DNA from 2 places in the Blautia sp. NSJ-140 genome. Region 2 is predicted to be linked to the other one. Evidence: riboswitches for the same ligand, from Rfam matches in the RefSeq annotation. Region 2 holds a riboswitch; the other holds the start of a gene.

Region 1 (9,211 bases), on a different contig from region 2:
TCCTGCACCTGCGGAAATCTTAAGATTTCTTACTGTTACCTCAAAATCTGTCGGAGCACCAAGCTTTGTCTGGTCGTCTGTTAAGCTGTACTGGGTCTTAGCTACACAGATCGGACAGTTGCCAAATCCAAGTGCCTCCAGCTGTTTCGCCTGCTTCTGAGCATTTGCTGTAAGAACCACTTTCTTTCCACCGTAAACCTTCTGTACGATCTGGTTTAGTTTGTCCTCGATGGAGCCTTCCAGTTCATAAGCATATGTGAAATCATTCGGCTCTTCAACAAGACGGATTACTTCCTCAGCAAGCTTGATTCCGCCTTCGCCACCTTTTGCCCATACCTCAGAAAGTGCTACATTTACGCCAAGCTCCTTGCATTTTGCTTCCACAAAATCAAGCTCTGCCTTGGTATCGGTCGGGAATGCGTTAATAGCTACCACACATGGAAGTTTGTATACATTCTTGATATTGCTTACATGCTTCAGAAGGTTCGGGATACCTTTTTCAAGAGCCTCAAGGTTTTCATTGTTCAGGTCAGCTTTTGCAACGCCACCGTTGTATTTCAGGGCACGTACGGTTGCCACAATAACAACTGCACTTGGTGTAAGACCTGCCATACGGCACTTGATATCCAGGAATTTCTCAGCTCCAAGGTCAGCACCGAAGCCAGCCTCTGTGATCGCATAATCAGCAAGCTTCATAGCCATCTTTGTAGCGGTTACGGAGTTACATCCGTGAGCGATATTTGCGAATGGTCCGCCATGAACGATTGCCGGAACATGCTCCAGTGTCTGAACAAGGTTTGGTTTCAGGGCATCCTTCAGAAGTGCTGTCATAGCACCCTCTGCGTGGAGATCTCCTGCTGTTACCGGTTTCTGCTCAGCAACCTTGCCGTAAGTATATCCGATGATGATTCTGGAAAGTCTCTCCTTCAGATCTTTGATATCACTTGCCAGACAGAGAACTGCCATGATCTCAGATGCTACGGTAATGTCATATCCGTCCTCACGTGGCATACCGTTTGTTCTTCCGCCAAGTCCGTCTACTACATTACGAAGCTGACGGTCGTTCATATCCACGCAGCGTCTCCAGGTGATCTTTCTCGGGTCGATATTCAGCTCATTACCCTGGAAGATATGGTTGTCGATCATTGCTGCAAGAAGGTTGTTTGCCGCACCGATTGCATGGAAATCACCGGTAAAATGAAGGTTGATATCCTCCATCGGAACTACCTGTGCATAGCCGCCGCCTGCAGCACCACCCTTGACACCGAATACCGGTCCCAGAGATGGCTCACGAAGAGCTACCATAACATTTTTTCCAAGTCTCTGCATTCCATCTGCAAGACCTACGGTTGTCGTAGTTTTTCCCTCACCTGCCGGTGTCGGGTTGATGGCTGTCACAAGGATCAGCTTTCCGTCTTTTTTGTCTGTTTCTTTCAGAAGATTATAGTCGATCTTTGCTTTATATTTACCATACTGCTCCAGATACTTGTCATCAATACCTGCTTTCTCCGCAATCTTGGTAATTGGCTCCATTGTGCACTCCTGTGCGATTTCGATGTCACTTTTGAATCCCATAATGTTCTCCTTTCTCCGCAGCAACCGTCCGGATCTTTTTATCCCATAAAAAAGAGCAGTATTCGAATTTCTTCAAATACTGCCCAGACGGTCGACTCATCAAATCTCCGGCTCCCTTGTGGTTAGTCCCACAATTCCGTCAGTCACCGAAGACCTTATTAATTTGATGACTGAATACTAACACATTTATCAGTACTTGTCAAGAAATTATCAAATTATTTTTTTCACTTTTAAAGTGAGCTGAATCTAATTTTCTGAATCATTTTCGTTTTATGTACCAGTACAGCAAAAATTAATATTCGCTGTACTAGTTTTCTCTCCACCTTCTGCACCATAAACATACATCTATACAGAGAAGTTTTCTTACCACACTTATGAAATCAAATCTGCAAATCCTGTAGATACCAGGAATAATATCAGCATTACAACCGGCACTACATAACGGATCATAAAGCGATATAACCCTGCCCGTTTGAAGTGTTCCCCATTTCGTTCCACTTCTCCTATGATCCAGTCAGGGCCGATCACCCATCCGATCAGAATACTTGTCAAAAGTGAGATAAACGGCATCAGAAAACTGTTGCTGATATAATCCATCACATCCAGAAGCTGTCCAACGGAACCATTTGGCAGCTTAAGTTCAAAATATAGTTTGTTATAACCAAGGCAGATCAGTACCGCTGTAACAAGAGAATAGATTCCGACAGCACCACACATTTTCTTACGTGGTTTATGATAAAGTTCCATGCAGTTTGCAACCAGTGTCTCCATGACAGATACGCAGGAAGTCAGTGCCGCAAATCCCATCATCAGGAAAAATGCAATTGCCACCGGACGGCCAAATACTCCCATGGCATCAAAAACCTTTGGCAGTGAGATAAATATCAGGCTTGGGCCGGAAGCCATTCCATCCTTTCCGAGAAATACAAAAACAGCCGGTATGATCATCATTCCTGCAAGAAACGCAACGCCGGTATCAAAGATCTCAATCTGATTTGTTGCTTTATTTAAATTAACTTCATTTTTCACATAAGAACCATAAGTGATCATGATTCCCATAGATACACTTAAGGAAAAGAATAACTGGCTCATCGCATCCAGAAGGATCTCCAGGAAGCGTTTTACCGTCAGTCCATGAAAATCCGGTTTGAGGTAAACAGCCAGCCCCTGCATACCAGTGCGGACAGTTCCATCCGTATCAGTATGAGACAGTGTCAGTGAAAAAATGGCAATGATCACGATCAGAAGAATCAGCCCCGGCATAATGATCCTGGAAAATTTTTCGATTCCCTTTTCCACACCACGAAATACGATCCAGGCAGTCAGGGCCAGAAAAATCAGCATAAATACAACGGGTGCAATATCTGATGTAATAAATGATGTAAAGTATCCATCTGAAGCCGCATCTTTCCCATCAGAAATAATATAAGTAAAAAAATATTTTGCAATCCATCCACCGATAACAGAATAATAGGTCATGATCAATGCCGGAACCAGAAACGTTAAATGTCCTAAAAATTTCCACTTTGGATTAAGTGCTTCAAAAGCTCTCAATGCATTTTTCTTTGTCTTTCTCCCAAGTGCTACATCCGTTGTCAACAGTACAAATCCAAAAGTCAGTACCAGTACCAGATAAACCAGCAGGAAAAGGCCTCCTCCATCTTTGGCACAGAGATATGGGAATCTCCAGATATTTCCAACTCCTACTGCACTTCCAGCTGCCGCCAGGACAAAACCTATTGAGCCGGAAAAGCTACTTCCTTTTTCTTTCATTTCAATTTCCCCTCTTCAAGTATATATTTGATATAGTCTGAAACCTTCAGCCTAACAGCTATATCTTACCCTAAATAAAGATAAGTGCAAATGGCAGAAGTTTCTTTTTACGAAATTTTATTTCAAAAAAGTTTCTTGCCACTTTACAAAGAACCTGTTTTTCCGATATAATCGTATACAATGAAAATTAATAAGAAAAATAGATAGTATGAGGAAACAAAATGAGTGATTTTACCTGTTATGTAGGTGAACAAATAAGAAAATACCGAAAAGCCGGAAAGATGACTCTGCAGGATCTGGCAGATGCCATCCATAAAAGCCGAGCTACCATATGCAAATATGAAAACGGAGATATCTCCGTTGATATCGAAACTTTATATGAGATCAGCCAGATTCTCCAGGTATCTATGTCCCAGCTTACCACTGGTCTTCCTGAAACAGCCAGTGAACCGTCCAATGCACCGGGAAAAGGACAAAAAAGCCCATTTTTTCAGGCCCAGAGGCTATATTTTTACTTTTACGATGGACGATATCAGCGTACAAAGGATGGCATCATCGATATTTATGAAAAAAAGGGCGAATCCGGAAAATATGAAGCAACCTTAACGATCTGTTCTGTTTCTGCCAACGGAAGAAGCAGTGAGATTTTTTACACCGGAAAAGTTCTTTACAGTGATATGCTGATCCGTTTTTCCTTTGTAAATCAGTATAACCCACTGGAAGAAGATCTCCTGTACATTTTTAATCCTCTGGAGCTTCGAGATTTTACAACAGGACTTTTGTGTGGGATTTCCAGTGCGGATCTGATGCCCTGCGCATTCAAATGTGTGATCACTTTAAAACCGCAGGAGCTTACCGAAGCTTTCCGCCACCAGCTTCTTTTTACAAAAAAAGATCTGAAGCGCTGGGAACAGCTGAATATGTTACTGATAGATAATATGGAAAAGTAGTTTACTGTCTCAAAAAACGGTACATCTTATATTTTATAAGCTGTACCGTTTTCGTATTTTTCTGTATCAGGATTTTCCTGCAAACCCACACCGGATTGCCTGTGTCGGACATATCTTTTTACATCTTCCACATCGGATGCACTCTGTACTGTTGGGATCCTCAGTCGGATCGACCTCCATCTGGCAGATATTTCTGCATTTTCCACAGTGAACACATTTTTCTTTATCTACTCTGTAACGAAAAACGGAAACTTTATTAAATACCGAATAAAAAGCTCCCAGCGGACAGATATACTTACAGAATGGCCGGTATATCATAATTGATAAGATAATGGTGATCACCAGGATCGTATTTTTCCACATGTACAGCCAGCCTACTGCACTTCGCATGGATTTGTTCAGCAGCACCAGCGGGATACCTCCCTCCAGCGTTCCTGCCGGACAGATCAGCTTGCAGAAATATGGTGCTCCCTGCCCCATGATATCTACTACAAACATGGGAAGTATGATCACAAATACAAGAAAGATCACATATTTCAGTTTTCGCAGAAGCTTATCTCCACGAAATGTCCGGATCTTCTTTGGAAAAGGAATCTTGTTCAACAGATCCTGGATCAGTCCAAAGGGGCAGAGAAATCCGCACACCAGTCTTCCAAGCAACGCTCCTACAAAGATCAGAAATCCAGCTACATAATATGCCATTTTGAAGTTCCAGCTTCCGATCACAGCCTGAAGAGAACCAATGGGGCAGGCCCCTCTTGCCCCGGGGCAGGAATAGCAGTTCAGCCCCGGAACACATACATTTTTCAGTTTTCCGGTGTAGATCTTGCCAGTTATAAACCCTGATATGTGACTATTTGTAAGGGCCGCCCACAATGCCTGAATCCCATGCCGCGGCCATTCATTTATTTTCATCTTCTTATTATCCAATGCCTATACACTCCATACAGATGTTGATCGCTTTTGTAAAAACTACAGATACCTCGCCCCTGCAGATTCCCAGTATCATCAGTAAAATCCCCAAAAACGCCAGAGCTGGTCCGATCCACCTGGATTCTGTTATTTTCCGAATCATTTTTCCACTCTCCATAATGATCATGTTTTACTTTGAAACGTTTTTAAGCTCTTTTTCCACGATTTCCTTCCATTCGTCCAGTGTATGGCTTCCTGTATAGGTGTCGCCTACAATGTTTCCATCTTTGTCAACAAAAAATGTTTCAGGAAATGCGGAAATCCCCTGCAGACGACCGTTCATCATAGTTGCATCCGGTGTCAGGAACGGATATTCTGCTTTTGTTTTTTCCTGAAGAATGCCTGCTTTCTTTACAGCTTCCTCATCCTGATTTCCCTTTTCATCTGTAGTATCAAGCACTACGCCTGCTACTCCAACGCCTTTATCTTTCATTTCTTTATAGAGCTCCTGAAGTTCCGGAATCTCTTTTACACATGGTGAGCACCAGGTTGTAAAAACATTTACCAGCGTCAGGTCATAGTCACTGAACACTTTTTCTGTATATGTTTTTCCATCTATTCCTGTTGTTTCAAATTTTCCTACAGATTTTACATCCTCCGGGTTGCTGCTGGTATCCTGTGGCTGATCAAACACGGAAATATTCTGATACGGTGTCATTTCCGTAATATCGGTTTTGATCTTTTCCAGCTCCTTTGTCAGCTTTTCATCTGCATCTTTGTTGGTGCTCAGATAATATTTGTATTTCCCGTCACTGCTGCTTCCAAGCTCTTTATGCTCTGTACAGCCGGTGATCTCATCCAGCTTTTTCTGTGAAGCTTCGTCATAAACGCCAATTGTACCGATTCTGTCCAGACCTGCCACCCAGTCGTCATATCCTGTTCCCATCTTCTGTATTTCGGCATTTTTCTGTTCCTCTGTCATTTTGCTCCAGCTTACGTAGGCATATGTCACTGCATTGGTCTGATTCTCAAAATCTTCCGTGGTAAGCATTGCAATGCTCTGGTCCTTGATCTGCTTTAACAGCTCCTTCGAAAGTGAAAGCTTCAGTCCCAGAAACGGATATTCATAAGAATCCTGTGCCTTGCAGGTTACGTCGGAAGGCTTAAATGTACCTGCTACCAGATCTGATGAAACTGCCTCTCCATCCATCATCATTGCCGCTCCGGGATCTGCTGTTTCCGTGCTTTCCGCCGCTGTTACCGGCACGCTTCCAAATGCAGATATTCCTAATACCGCAGCTGCCATAAGTGCTGTTATTTTCTGTGTTCTTAATTTCATTGTTTATATTCTCCCTTCTGATATCACCGGCCCATATCCGGAACCAGCATATATTTTATATATAAATTTTGTTCTCTGTAGCCTTACTATATCATCCCCTGTATAAAATCTCTGTTAAGAAACAAAAAAATTTACAGGAATTTTATGCTATACATGATATTATAGATAACAAAGCAAAATCAACTGTTTTTTTGGAGGATTTATTATGCATATATTGATAATCGAAGATGAACAGCAGCTCTGCCAGTCTATTGCGGAGGGACTTCGTATGGATGGCTATGAAGCGGACACATGTTTTGACGGGGATGAAGGACTGGAATTATGTCTTGTGGAAAATTATGATCTCATCCTTCTTGATCTGAATCTTCCAGGCGTTGATGGTCTGGAAATCCTGCGCCAGTTTCGGGAATCCGATACTTCCACTCCCGTTTTGATCCTCTCTGCCAGAGGACAGATCCAGGACAAGGTTGAAGGGCTTGATCTCGGTGCCAATGACTATCTCACAAAGCCTTTTCATTTTGAAGAGCTGGAGGCACGGATCCGAAGTCTGACACGAAGAAAATTCATCCAGCAGGATGTGTGTCTGCAATGCGGACGTATCAGCTTTGATACCCGTACAAGAAAGGCCAGTATCGATGGACTCCCCCTTTCTCTGACCCGAAAGGAAAGTTCTCTTCTGGAATATTTCCTTCTTCATCAGAACCGTATCATAAGCCCGGAAGAAATGATCGAGCATATCTGGGACGGAAGCGTCAACAGTCTCAGCAATTCCATTCGTGTCCACATTTCTTCTCTTCGAAAAAAACTGCGCACTGCTCTCGGCTTTGATCCAATACAGAATAAGATCGGCCAGGGTTACATTTTAACGGAGGATATGCAATGAAAAAAATAACCGGAAAGCTTTCTCTTCAATGGCGTCTGACACTGATCACTGCGCTGCTTATGACAGTCACCTGCATTCTGATGTATTTTTTTATTAGCCAGTCCGCAGTTGCCGGAATGGAGGATCTGGGAGATTACATGATACGGATTGATAACACTGATTCTGCTCCCATCACCTTTAATATGAATCCCTCCGTCTTATTTCCGGAGCTTTCCAATCAGCTGCAGCTAACAAAAAAGCTTTTTCTCACCAAAGGACTCATGGTAACAGGAATCATCATCCTTCTCAGCAGTATCTGCACATATTTTATCAGCCGTCAGGCATTACTTCCTCTTCGCAGGCTCAGCCAGGAGGTGAACAAAATAGAGGCCCAGAACCTTTCGAAGACTCTTGAAGTTCCTGCTACCAATGACGAGATTTCCCGCCTGACAATTTCATTTAACAAAATGCTCGCACGCCTGGATGAAGCTTTTACTGCCCAGAAGCAATTTTCTGCCAATGCAGCCCATGAGCTGAGGACTCCTCTTGCCGTTATCCAGACAAATCTGGAGGTTTTTGCCCGCAGGGAAGCACCTGCTTTAAAAGATTATCAGGAGATTTTTGCCATGCTCCAGGAACAGACCGGGCGACTTTCCCATCTGGCTGAAATCCTCCTAGATATGACCGGTGTACAGACTGTTGAACGTTCCGAAAGAATCTCTCTGGCAGCACTGACTGATGAGGTGTTCTGCGACCTGGCTTCCGTAGCGGAACAGAAGGATATTGAACTGATCCAGCAGGAGGGGGACTGCATCATTACCGGAAGCTACCTGCTGCTGTATCGCGCTGTGTACAATCTTGTGGAAAATGCGATCAAATACAATCACTCCGGTGGAAAAGTAACCGTAAATATCCATCTTTCCGAAGAAATAACAGATACATCCACATCTGTCAATTACGTCTTTCTTGAAGTCTCTGATACCGGAATCGGCATTCCTCCCGAATATCAGGAAAAAATCTTCACCCCGTTCTTCCGTGTGGACAAATCAAGAAGCCGTGCTATGGGAGGTGCCGGCCTGGGACTTGCACTTGTCAGTGAAATTGTCAGACAGCATAACGGACAGGTAAAAGTACTGGAAAGCAGCAAAAAAGGCAGCGTAATCGCAATCATGCTGCCAGTCTGAACATGTTTGTATTACACTTGTCTCATATTCCGATACTCTGTAGGTGAAATTCCATAGCAGCTTTTGAATACTTTCGAAAACTGAAAAGGATTCGTATATCCAACATCTGATGAAATATCGGATATGGAATATTCTGTGGTGGTCAGCAGGATCTTTGCCTGATTCATCCTTACTTTACGGAGATATTCCCGGGGTGACTGGTCGTATTCCCGGCGGAACAATGTGCTGAGATAGTTTGGATGTACATGGAGGATTCCTGCCACATCCTGGATCCGGATATCCCGGCTGTACATGCGGTCCATATAGTTTTTGGCATCCTTGGCCAGATTTTTTTCTTCTTTTGTCAGCTTTTTTATATCGCCCTGTGTTTCAAGGAGCCTGGCAAAAAGATGCAGCATTCTGCTGTTTGCCTCCAGGGATGCGGAAAAATTCCGTATGGAGAAAAACTGCTCTCCCGGAAAATCTTCTTCCTGATAAATGGCCACATCCTGAAGTCTTTTATCCATAACTGACAAAATCGACAAGATTTCTTTTTCCAGTTCTTTAGCCGAAAGCGCCAGATCCAGGATCTCGTTTTTTCCAAATAGAAGATCAATAAATTTATTTCCGTTATCTG
Region 2 (9,211 bases):
TTTACTCCCGGAATCCTGGCAGAAGCTCTCCTGCTTCCGGTTGCCAGGATCACACTGCGTGCCTCAAAATCTCCTGCGGTAGTTTTCACCTCAAAAGTATCAAAACCACCCATTCCCACAACCTGGGCATCCAGGATCCGTACTCCAAGTGCTCTTGCCTGGGCAAGACCTCTTTCAAAAAGCTCTCTGCCGGACAATGGCTGCTCCAGTCCGTAATAATTCTCGATCTTCTCTGCTTTTTCCAGTGAACCGATCCCTGTATTTATAATCAGTGGATTCATATTTCCCCTTGCCGCATAAAGTGCTGCCGAGATCCCGGCCGGACCTGCTCCTATGATAATGATATTCTCCATTTCAGACACCTGCTTTCTTCTTCATTTGGATCTGTTCTATAATATACGCTTCGCATTGGTCTGTTTCTGTGATCAGGTCACTTTTCCTTCACAGAAGTCATTATACCACATTCCCCAAAAATTACACCCTTTTTTCAATAGCTTTTATTTGCGTCTGTTTCTCTTCTATGCTATTATTATAACGTCTTTAAACCAATTAAATGAACCAAGATGATACCCCTGCGGGATCATAAAAAGGAGCCTAATCTCTATGAGAAATTTTGAATATTTTACCCCTACCCGGGTTATTTTCGGGAAAGATACACACCTTAAGATCGGCACTGTTCTAAAAGAGCAGAACTGCAGCAAAGTACTGATCCATTATGGCAGCCACAGTGCAGTAAGCTCCGGTCTGATCGATGAGATCCGATCTTCTCTGGATGAAGCTGGTATCTCCTATGTCACTCTTGGCGGTGTGGTTCCTAATCCCCGTCTCTCTAAGGTACGTGAGGGTATTGAGCTTTGCCGCAAAGAACAGGTTGATTTTCTTTTGGCTGTTGGCGGTGGCAGCGTTATTGATTCCTGCAAGGCCATCGGCTATGGACTTGCCAATCCGGATACAGATGTATGGAACTTTTTTCTCCGCACCGAAACCCCAAAAGCCTGTCTTCCCGTAGGCGTTATCCTGACGATCGCAGCTTCCGGAAGTGAAATGAGCGGATCCTGTGTGATCACCAATGAAGATGGCTGGCTGAAACGGAGTAGTGCCCGCAACGATCTGTGCCGCCCACGTTTTGCTATTTTAAATCCTCGACTCACCTATAACCTGCCACAATATCAGACCGAAAGCGGCTGTGTGGATATCCTGATGCATACTATGGAACGGTACTTTGTAAATATCGAAACCATGGAGATCACCGACAGTATCAGCGAATCTCTGATGCAGACCGTGATCTATAACTCCCGGATCCTGATGAAGGAGCCGGATAATTATACTGCACGGGCAGAGATCATGTGGGCCGGCAGCCTTTCCCACAATGGACTTACCGGCTGCGGAACAGGCGGTGGTGACTGGGCCTGTCACCAGCTGGAGCATGAACTGGGCGGCACCTACGATGTAGCTCACGGAGCTGGTCTTGCCGCTTTGTGGGGAAGCTGGGCACGTTACGTTTATGATGCAAATCCGGAACGCTTTGCCCAGTTTGCAGTCAATATATTTGACATTCCCTGCAGTACTGACTTCAACAAAACTGCCCTTGCCGGCATTGAAGCCATGGAAGATTATTTTCGTTCCATCCAGATGCCTACCAGCCTTCATGAGCTTGGTCTTGATCTTACAGAAAAGGAGATCCATGATCTGGCGTTTAAATGCAGCTTTGAAGACACCCGTACCATCGGTGTGTTCAAACAGCTGAACATGAAAGATATGGAAAAAATCTATCTTGCTGCCAGATAAATCTGTAGCCATAATATTGCAGATGTTTTTTTGAAAATCAGATTTTTCAGAAAAACATCTGCTTTTTTTATTTTCCCCTTGCATTCTCTACATAAATGTGTTAAAGTAACAAAGTACTCGAAAGAGACATGCCCAGATAGCTCAGTTGGTAGAGCAGAGGACTGAAAATCCTCGTGTCGCTGGTTCGATTCCGGCTCTGGGCATTATTTTTTTACTCTGATCGCAGAATAGCCTCTGCTGGTCAGAGTTTTTTTATACAAAAAAACTGCTGCAAATCCCTTATGGAATGGAATCTACAGCAGTCTTTTTCTGATCACTGAAGCAAATATACTTCTGTATAAAACACACCCTTCTGCTCTGCTTCGGAATGTGTTGCCACATATACGTCGATACAATTGGTCCGGATTGCTCCTCCACAGTCCTCTGCAACATAAACCTGGCCATTGATCACTACTTTGGAACCGTATGGGATCTGACTCGGATCCACTGCGATCGTACGGTTGGTAGTGGCCGTTACTCCTGTGGAAGTAATTCCATTCGCCCATGGTCCGCAGCAGATGCTGCACGGACAATAATGCGTGATCCGGAATGTTCCCAGTGGTTTCAGTGTCGCGTCAGAAGATACTGATACCGGTGTTCCGATCTGTACGCCAGCTGCGGTACTTCCGGAACCACCTGTGGAAGTTACACCATCCACTGCATCCGCAAAAATCCCTTCTCCGGAACTCTTGGTAAGGGATCCTGCTTTTGTGTTCTTTTCCTGCTCTGCCTTGGCCACTTCCGTAGCCTGATAACCTTCCAGACAGCTGGTCGGAATATATCCGACGTGATCTGAACCACTGTCATCTGTGTAAACGATCCTGCTCCAGATAGCATCTACCGTACCTGTTCTTTTCAACTCATCATCCTGAAGGACCTCTCCTACAACCTCTCCGTCTTTCTTGCCGGGATAATCCAGGATATCACTGTCCTGTGCCGCTGTAACTGTATCCGTAAATTTATTTACGATCTCTGTATCACTGAGCACGCTGTCCGAAACATAACCGATGATCTTGTCCGCACCTTTCTTTTGGAAGGTCACCTTGCTCCAGCCATTGTCACAGACTGCAACTCTTTCAAGCTTCGTTCCCAGGATCACAGAACGCAGCTCTGTACCACTGTCTCCCGGATTGGACCGGATTAACGTATTTTTCGCTGTAACATAAAGCGTATCATTCTTCGCCAAAACATTTACTGTATTTCCCGCCCCATCATCAATCTGAAACTGCTGAGGTGTTTTTTTCTCCTGTGTATATGTATCCAATGTTGCTTCATATCCCAGTACCTCTGCAGATACTGATGCAGGGAAAAGCATAGAAGCACATAAAATAACTGCCAGAAGCTTTTTTCGCATGAAATCTTGCCTCCTTTTTTCCGGCATTCTACGGTTTGTCCCGACTATCATAGCATATCAGATCATATTTTGCAATTTCACAGGACAGTCTTCAGAAATTTTTAACAAAAAGATCATATTTTTTAACTGGTCAAATCTATCCGTAACGGATACAATACATATATGAATACAAAACACAAGAAACCAACCCTTACTAAAAAACAACGCCACAGACTCCGTGTACAGCAGGTACGCAGGCAAAAGATCTTTCTGACATGTCTTTTTCTGCTGATCGTGGTCTGTATCCTTCTGCGTTTTCCCAGATTTTCCGGCAGGCAGGAGGAAACCCCTCAGATCAATGCAGCCTGTGAAGCTTATCGCGATGAGGTTTCCAGCGAAGCAGCACAATATGATATGTCCGACTATGTAGACCTTCTCCTGGCTGTGATGATGCAGGAAAGCTCCGGGCAGGGTACCGATCCCATGCAGTCCTCAGAAGGAGCCTACAATGCCAGATATCCTCAGCAGCCCAATGGTATCACAGATCCTTCTTACTCTATTTCCTGTGGCATCCAGGAACTGAAATATGCTCTGGATAAAGCCGGCTGTACCGGTCCGACTGATCTTTCCAAAATCCGTCTGGCTCTGCAGGCATACAATTTCGGAGCCGATTCCTATTTTGCTTATCTGGAGGAGAACGATCAGACTGTGTGGACGGCCCAAAGTGCCCAGGCCTTTGCCCAGATGGCAAGCGGCAACACACAACGTGATGAAGATGATCCCCTTCACGATCCTGCAGGTCCATGGGACTATGGTGACCAATACTATCCGGATCATGTTTTGCGCTATTACCACTTAGACAATAACTCATAAGCCACCGAAATATTGTCATATACAAGGTCTATTTCAGATGTCTGGAATAAACTTTATATGTTGTATATAATTTCAAAAAAATTCCAAAAAACATTTGACAGAATATAAAATCTATGCTAATATATGTCTTGTCGCTGAGGGAAATGCTTGAAGCGATAAGGCATATGCGATAGTGGCGTAGTTGGTAACGCGCGACCTTGCCAAGGTCGAGACCGCGGGTTCGAGCCCCGTCTATCGCTCTTTAGAACTCTGATTTTTCAGAGTTCTTTTTTTTGCTGATTTATACCCGCTTTCAATCATATGGATATTCACAGCCTGTTGAAAACTATCCTTCTTCAATCAAAAAGTCCCGAATCTGATTTCTTTTTTCCAGAAATTCAGATTCGGGACTTTATATTTTTTATCTTTTATTTCAGCCGCTTATCATGGTCACGATATATATCTTTTAGTGGTGGAAAAGGCGGATTCCAGTAAATGCCATCACCATTCCATACTTATTACATGTATCGATAACTGCGTCATCACGGACAGATCCGCCCGGCTCTGCAATATATTTTACACCGCTCTTATATGCGCGCTCAATATTATCACTGAACGGGAAGAATGCATCGGATCCCAGGGTCACGCCGGTAAGACCATCCAGCCATGCTCTCTTCTCTTCTTTTGTGAACACTTCCGGCTTCTCTGTGAATGTCTTTTCCCACGCACCATCTGCAAGGACATCCATATATTCCTCACCAATGTAAACATCAATGGCATTATCTCTCTCCGCACGTGTGATCGTGTCTTTAAACGGAAGCTCCAGTACCTTCGGGCACTGACGGAGATACCAGTTATCTGCTTTCTGGCCTGCAAGGCGTGTACAGTGTACACGGGACTGCTGTCCTGCACCAACGCCGATAGCCTGTCCGTCCTTAACAAAGCATACGGAATTGGACTGTGTATATTTCAGGATGATCAAAGAAACCTTCATATCTCTCTTGGCTTCTTCCGTAAGCTCTTTATTCTCTGTTACAATATTGGAGATCAGCGCATCATCAATTGCCAGCTCCTGGCGGCCCTGCTCAAAAGTAACTCCAAATACCTGTTTGTGCTCCAAAGGTTCCGGAACATAGTTTTCATCAATCTGGATCACATTGTAATTGCCTTTTTTCTTCTGCTTCAGAATTTCAAGAGCCTCCTCTGTATATCCAGGTGCGATCACACCATCAGAAACTTCTCTCTTGATGAGCATTGCGGTATCTTTGTCGCAGATATCAGAAAGAGAAATGAAATCACCAAATGATGACATACGATCTGCACCTCTTGCTCTTGCATATGCACATGCAAGCGGAGAAAAATTCTTCCAGTCCATATCGTCTACCCAATAGATCTTTGCCAGTGTCTCATTCAGTGGGAGTCCGATGGAAGCACCTGCCGGAGATACATGCTTAAATGAAGTTGCTGCCGGAAGTCCGGTTGCTTTCTTAAGGTCACGTACCAGCTGCCAGCCATTAAAAGCATCCAGGAAGTTGATGTATCCTGGTCTTCCGGAGAGTACCTGGATCGGAAGCTCACTTCCATCTGCCATATAGATCTTTGATGGTTTCTGATTTGGGTTACATCCATATTTTAACTGTAATTCTTTCATGAAAAAGCTCCTCCGTTCTCTGTGATATCCCTATTTTCTTATTTATTCTTGTTTACAATCCTGGATTCATATTTTCCTGTCTCAATGTCAATAAAACGAACAAAGAGAGAAACTTTATTATCCTGGTTCAGGCTCTTCCAGAGGAGATCCGCAAATTCATCAATATCGCTTGGGATCTCTACCAGCTTCGGCTCTCCCTCGAAACTTGGAAGTGGATTTCCATCACATTTATAAGTATGGATAAAACGTCCCTGTCCTGCTGCCGCATTCTCATAGGCGAATGTATAACGAAGACAGGAATCCGGATTTCCGTTATTGCTCTTTAAAATAGACATCGCATAATTGAATTTACCGTTTTCAACATGAAGAACGCCTGAAATACGAGGTGTATAGTTCGGCGCATCCGGCTCAAACTCTCTGCTGCGGAGAGACTGTTCAAAGGTAAGCTGTCTGTCCATTCCCTCATAGATCGTATCTGTCTGATCACCATTTGTTACAATGGTCTTATTTCCAAGGACACGTACCGGTGCATAGATGATCAGGCTCGGGTCTGTAAGCTTGGATGGATCAAAAGCCTGTGTACGGATTCCTTCCCCATCCTCAACAAAAATACGGTTTCTGCTGTTCTCGCTTCTTCCCATAATAAAATATGCAGTAACTGCATGTTTCCCGTCAGCGGAACGTCCGATCACAATTCCTCTTCCCGGATAGGAATTTTCTTTCAGTTCTTTTTCAAGTGAAAATGTCGTCATTTTTCACAGTCCTCCTTGTCTAATGTAAGGCCCAGGGCTTATCCCAGGATATGAACGGTAACAAAAAACCGCCTGGACACCCCTTATCAGGCTGCCCAGGCGGTCGGCTTCTCACTTCACTGCACTCCCTGTAGGTGATCCTACTTTCCGCCAGTCATGCAGCTTCTGCTGTTATACTACAATACTTCTTCTTAATTTTCAAGCCCCTATTTTCAGAAATTATTTTTCCAGACTTCTTGTTGCTCACAAAATAAACAATAACACTTTATTTCCCCTGTAATGCATAATCTGTCTGGATCTGTGCGGCAATGTCTGATTTCATCTGGATCCATGCATCGAGATTCTCCACGTAATACTTCGGACAGTCTTTACCTGTAACATCATAATGACGGATCACCTGATCCGAAGTCAGCCCAAAGCGTGTACAAAGCCACGCTGTCAGCTTTACCGTCGAATCATAGGTTGCTGTATTAAACTGCCCTGTTTCATCCGGATGGCAGCATTCAATGGATATGGTATCTACATTTCTGGAATTTGTGGCATAGGATATTTCCGAGGTAGGAATACATTGTACCACTTCTCCCTCCAACCCTATCACAAAATGACTGCTGACTTTGTTGTCCTGTGTTGTCGCAAGATTTTCAAAATAATTCCGGTTGGATACGGCAGTAGATCCCGGATTGGCCGTATAATGAATGGCTATATAATTTACCTGTTCGATAGAAATCTGTGGTCTGGAATAGGAATTCGGTGTCAGAAGCTCCACATCAATAAAAGGCGCTCCTTCTGCCTGCCATTGTTCCGGCCCGCCATTTCCGCTGGCATTCCCGGATATTTCTTCCTGTCCGGACTGAGTTTCACTCTGTTCCATGCGCATCTCCAAAAATGCGTATCCTAACACACACGCAGCAAAAGCAACGATCACAATGATAAATATCAGCACAACCCTTTGCAGGATCTTGATCGGATTCTTTTTTCTCAAAGACTTCTTTTTTCTTCTGGAAGACTCGGAGGAAGTTTTCTTTACGGAAACAGGCCGCCCGCTACGGGACGGCCTGGGTGACTTTTTACCGGTCTTACCTTTTTTTCCTTTATTATTCATCTACACTGTAGTTTGGAGCCTCTTTTGTGATGTGGATGTCATGTGGATGTGACTCTTTAAGAGATGCAGCTGAAATCTTGATGAATCTGCCTGTTGTCTTAAGCTTCTCAATATTCTCTGCTCCACAGTAACCCATACCGGATCTTAAACCACCGATCAGCTGGAATACGGTATCCTCAACGTGTCCTTTATACGCAACACGACCCTCAACACCCTCCGGCACAAGCTTCTTGGCATTCTCCTGGAAATAACGGTCTTTGCTGCCATTCTCCATAGCTGCGATAGATCCCATTCCACGATATACTTTATATTTTCTTCCCTGGTAAAGCTCGAATGTTCCCGGGCTCTCATCGCATCCTGCGAACATACTTCCCATCATGCAGACATTGGCACCTGCTGCGATGGCCTTGGTGATATCTCCGGAATATTTGATACCGCCGTCTGCAATGATCGGGATTCCGTAGCTGTTAGCCACTTCATAACAATCCATAACTGCAGTAACCTGCGGAACACCAATACCTGCAACAACACGTGTTGTACAGATAGATCCCGGTCCGATACCAACTTTGACTGCATCTACTCCGGCCTCGATCAGAGCCTTGGTAGCTTCGCCTGTTGCAACATTACCTGCGATTACCTGAAGTTCCGGATATACTGTCTTGATCTCGCGGACTGCTTTTAAAATGTTTTCTGAATGACCATGTGCAGAATCAATTACGATCACATCTACATTAGCCTTCACAAGCGCATCAACACGTGCAAGCACATTTGCTGTGATACCAACCGCAGCACCACAGAGAAGTCTTCCCTGTGCATCCTTGGCTGCAAGCGGATACTTAATCTGTTTCTCGATATCCTTGATGGTAATGAGTCCTTTTAAATTAAAGTCATCATCTACAATGGGTAATTTCTCCTTACGGGATTTCGCAAGGATCTTCTTGGCATCCTCAAGTGTGATTCCTTCCTTAGCTGTGATCAGTCCTTCTGAAGTCATGCACTCCTTGATCTTTCTGCTGAAATCTGTCTCAAATTTAAGATCACGGTTTGTGATAATACCTACCAGTTTTCTGCCTTCTGTGATCGGAACACCGGAAATACGGTATTTCGCCATCAGATCATTGGCATCCTTCAGTGTATGCTCTGCTGAAAGATAAAACGGATCGGTGATAACACCGTTCTCAGAACGTTTAACTTTGTCAACCTCTTCTGCCTGTGCCTCAATGGACATATTCTTGTGAATGATACCGATACCACCCTGTCTGGCCATAGCAATTGCCATTCTGTGCTCTGTAACTGTGTCCATTCCCGCACTCATCATGGGGATATTCAGCTTTACTTTCTTGGTTAAATACGTTGAAACATCAACCTGATTCGGAATTACTTTAGAATAAGCCGGAACCAGCAGGACGTCATCAAACGTAATGCCTTCACCAATAATAGTACCCATTGCATTTCCTCCCTTTGTGTAAGATATTTTAAATTTGTGAACTAGTGTAACAAAAAACAAGATTCATGTCAATCCAAAAAAACTTTACTCGGTGCAGAATTTTTCATAGTATTGGCAAGTTCATCATCCAGCTCCAGGATCACCTTGCAGGTTTCTCCGCTGTCTCTTACGATCATGGCATAGCGCTTATGATCCTCAATACCTGAGGAAAAGTCTATGGTTTTCATCTTCTGATTTCCGTTGTAAT

What was found. Region 2 has a riboswitch for ZMP and ZTP ahead of MUB50_RS02845 (IMP cyclohydrolase). Riboswitches for the same ligand answer to the same signal wherever they lie in the genome.
Region 1: linked by a shared signal. The riboswitch ahead of MUB50_RS09660 (formate--tetrahydrofolate ligase) and the one ahead of MUB50_RS02845 (IMP cyclohydrolase) in region 2 are both predicted to bind ZMP and ZTP.

What each region holds. Positions count from the first base shown of each region.
Region 1 covers NZ_JALIFS010000007.1:46,642-55,852, forward strand. Annotated here, with positions in the region: gene MUB50_RS09660 (formate--tetrahydrofolate ligase) at 1-1,575, opposite strand, end outside; ZMP/ZTP riboswitch at 1,650-1,732, opposite strand; gene MUB50_RS09665 (sodium-dependent transporter) at 1,948-3,348, opposite strand; gene MUB50_RS09670 (helix-turn-helix domain-containing protein) at 3,570-4,298, shown strand; gene MUB50_RS09675 (4Fe-4S binding protein) at 4,365-5,213, opposite strand; gene MUB50_RS09680 (CD1871A family CXXC motif-containing protein) at 5,221-5,373, opposite strand; gene MUB50_RS09685 (TlpA family protein disulfide reductase) at 5,401-6,549, opposite strand; gene MUB50_RS09690 (response regulator transcription factor) at 6,755-7,432, shown strand; gene MUB50_RS09695 (sensor histidine kinase) at 7,429-8,595, shown strand; gene MUB50_RS09700 (AraC family transcriptional regulator) at 8,607-9,211, opposite strand, start outside.
Region 2 covers NZ_JALIFS010000002.1:77,084-86,294, reverse strand. Annotated here, with positions in the region: gene MUB50_RS02880 (NAD(P)/FAD-dependent oxidoreductase) at 1-353, opposite strand, end outside; gene MUB50_RS02875 (iron-containing alcohol dehydrogenase) at 604-1,788, shown strand; tRNA gene MUB50_RS02870 (tRNA-Phe) at 1,919-1,991, shown strand; gene MUB50_RS02865 (3D domain-containing protein) at 2,102-3,181, opposite strand; gene MUB50_RS02860 (lysozyme family protein) at 3,344-4,033, shown strand; tRNA gene MUB50_RS02855 (tRNA-Gly) at 4,200-4,272, shown strand; gene MUB50_RS02850 (phosphoribosylaminoimidazolecarboxamide formyltransferase) at 4,479-5,663, opposite strand; gene MUB50_RS02845 (IMP cyclohydrolase) at 5,702-6,415, opposite strand; ZMP/ZTP riboswitch at 6,502-6,583, opposite strand; gene MUB50_RS02840 (peptidoglycan recognition protein family protein) at 6,681-7,397, opposite strand; gene guaB (IMP dehydrogenase) at 7,510-8,964, opposite strand; gene MUB50_RS02830 (DUF6106 family protein) at 9,033-9,211, opposite strand, start outside.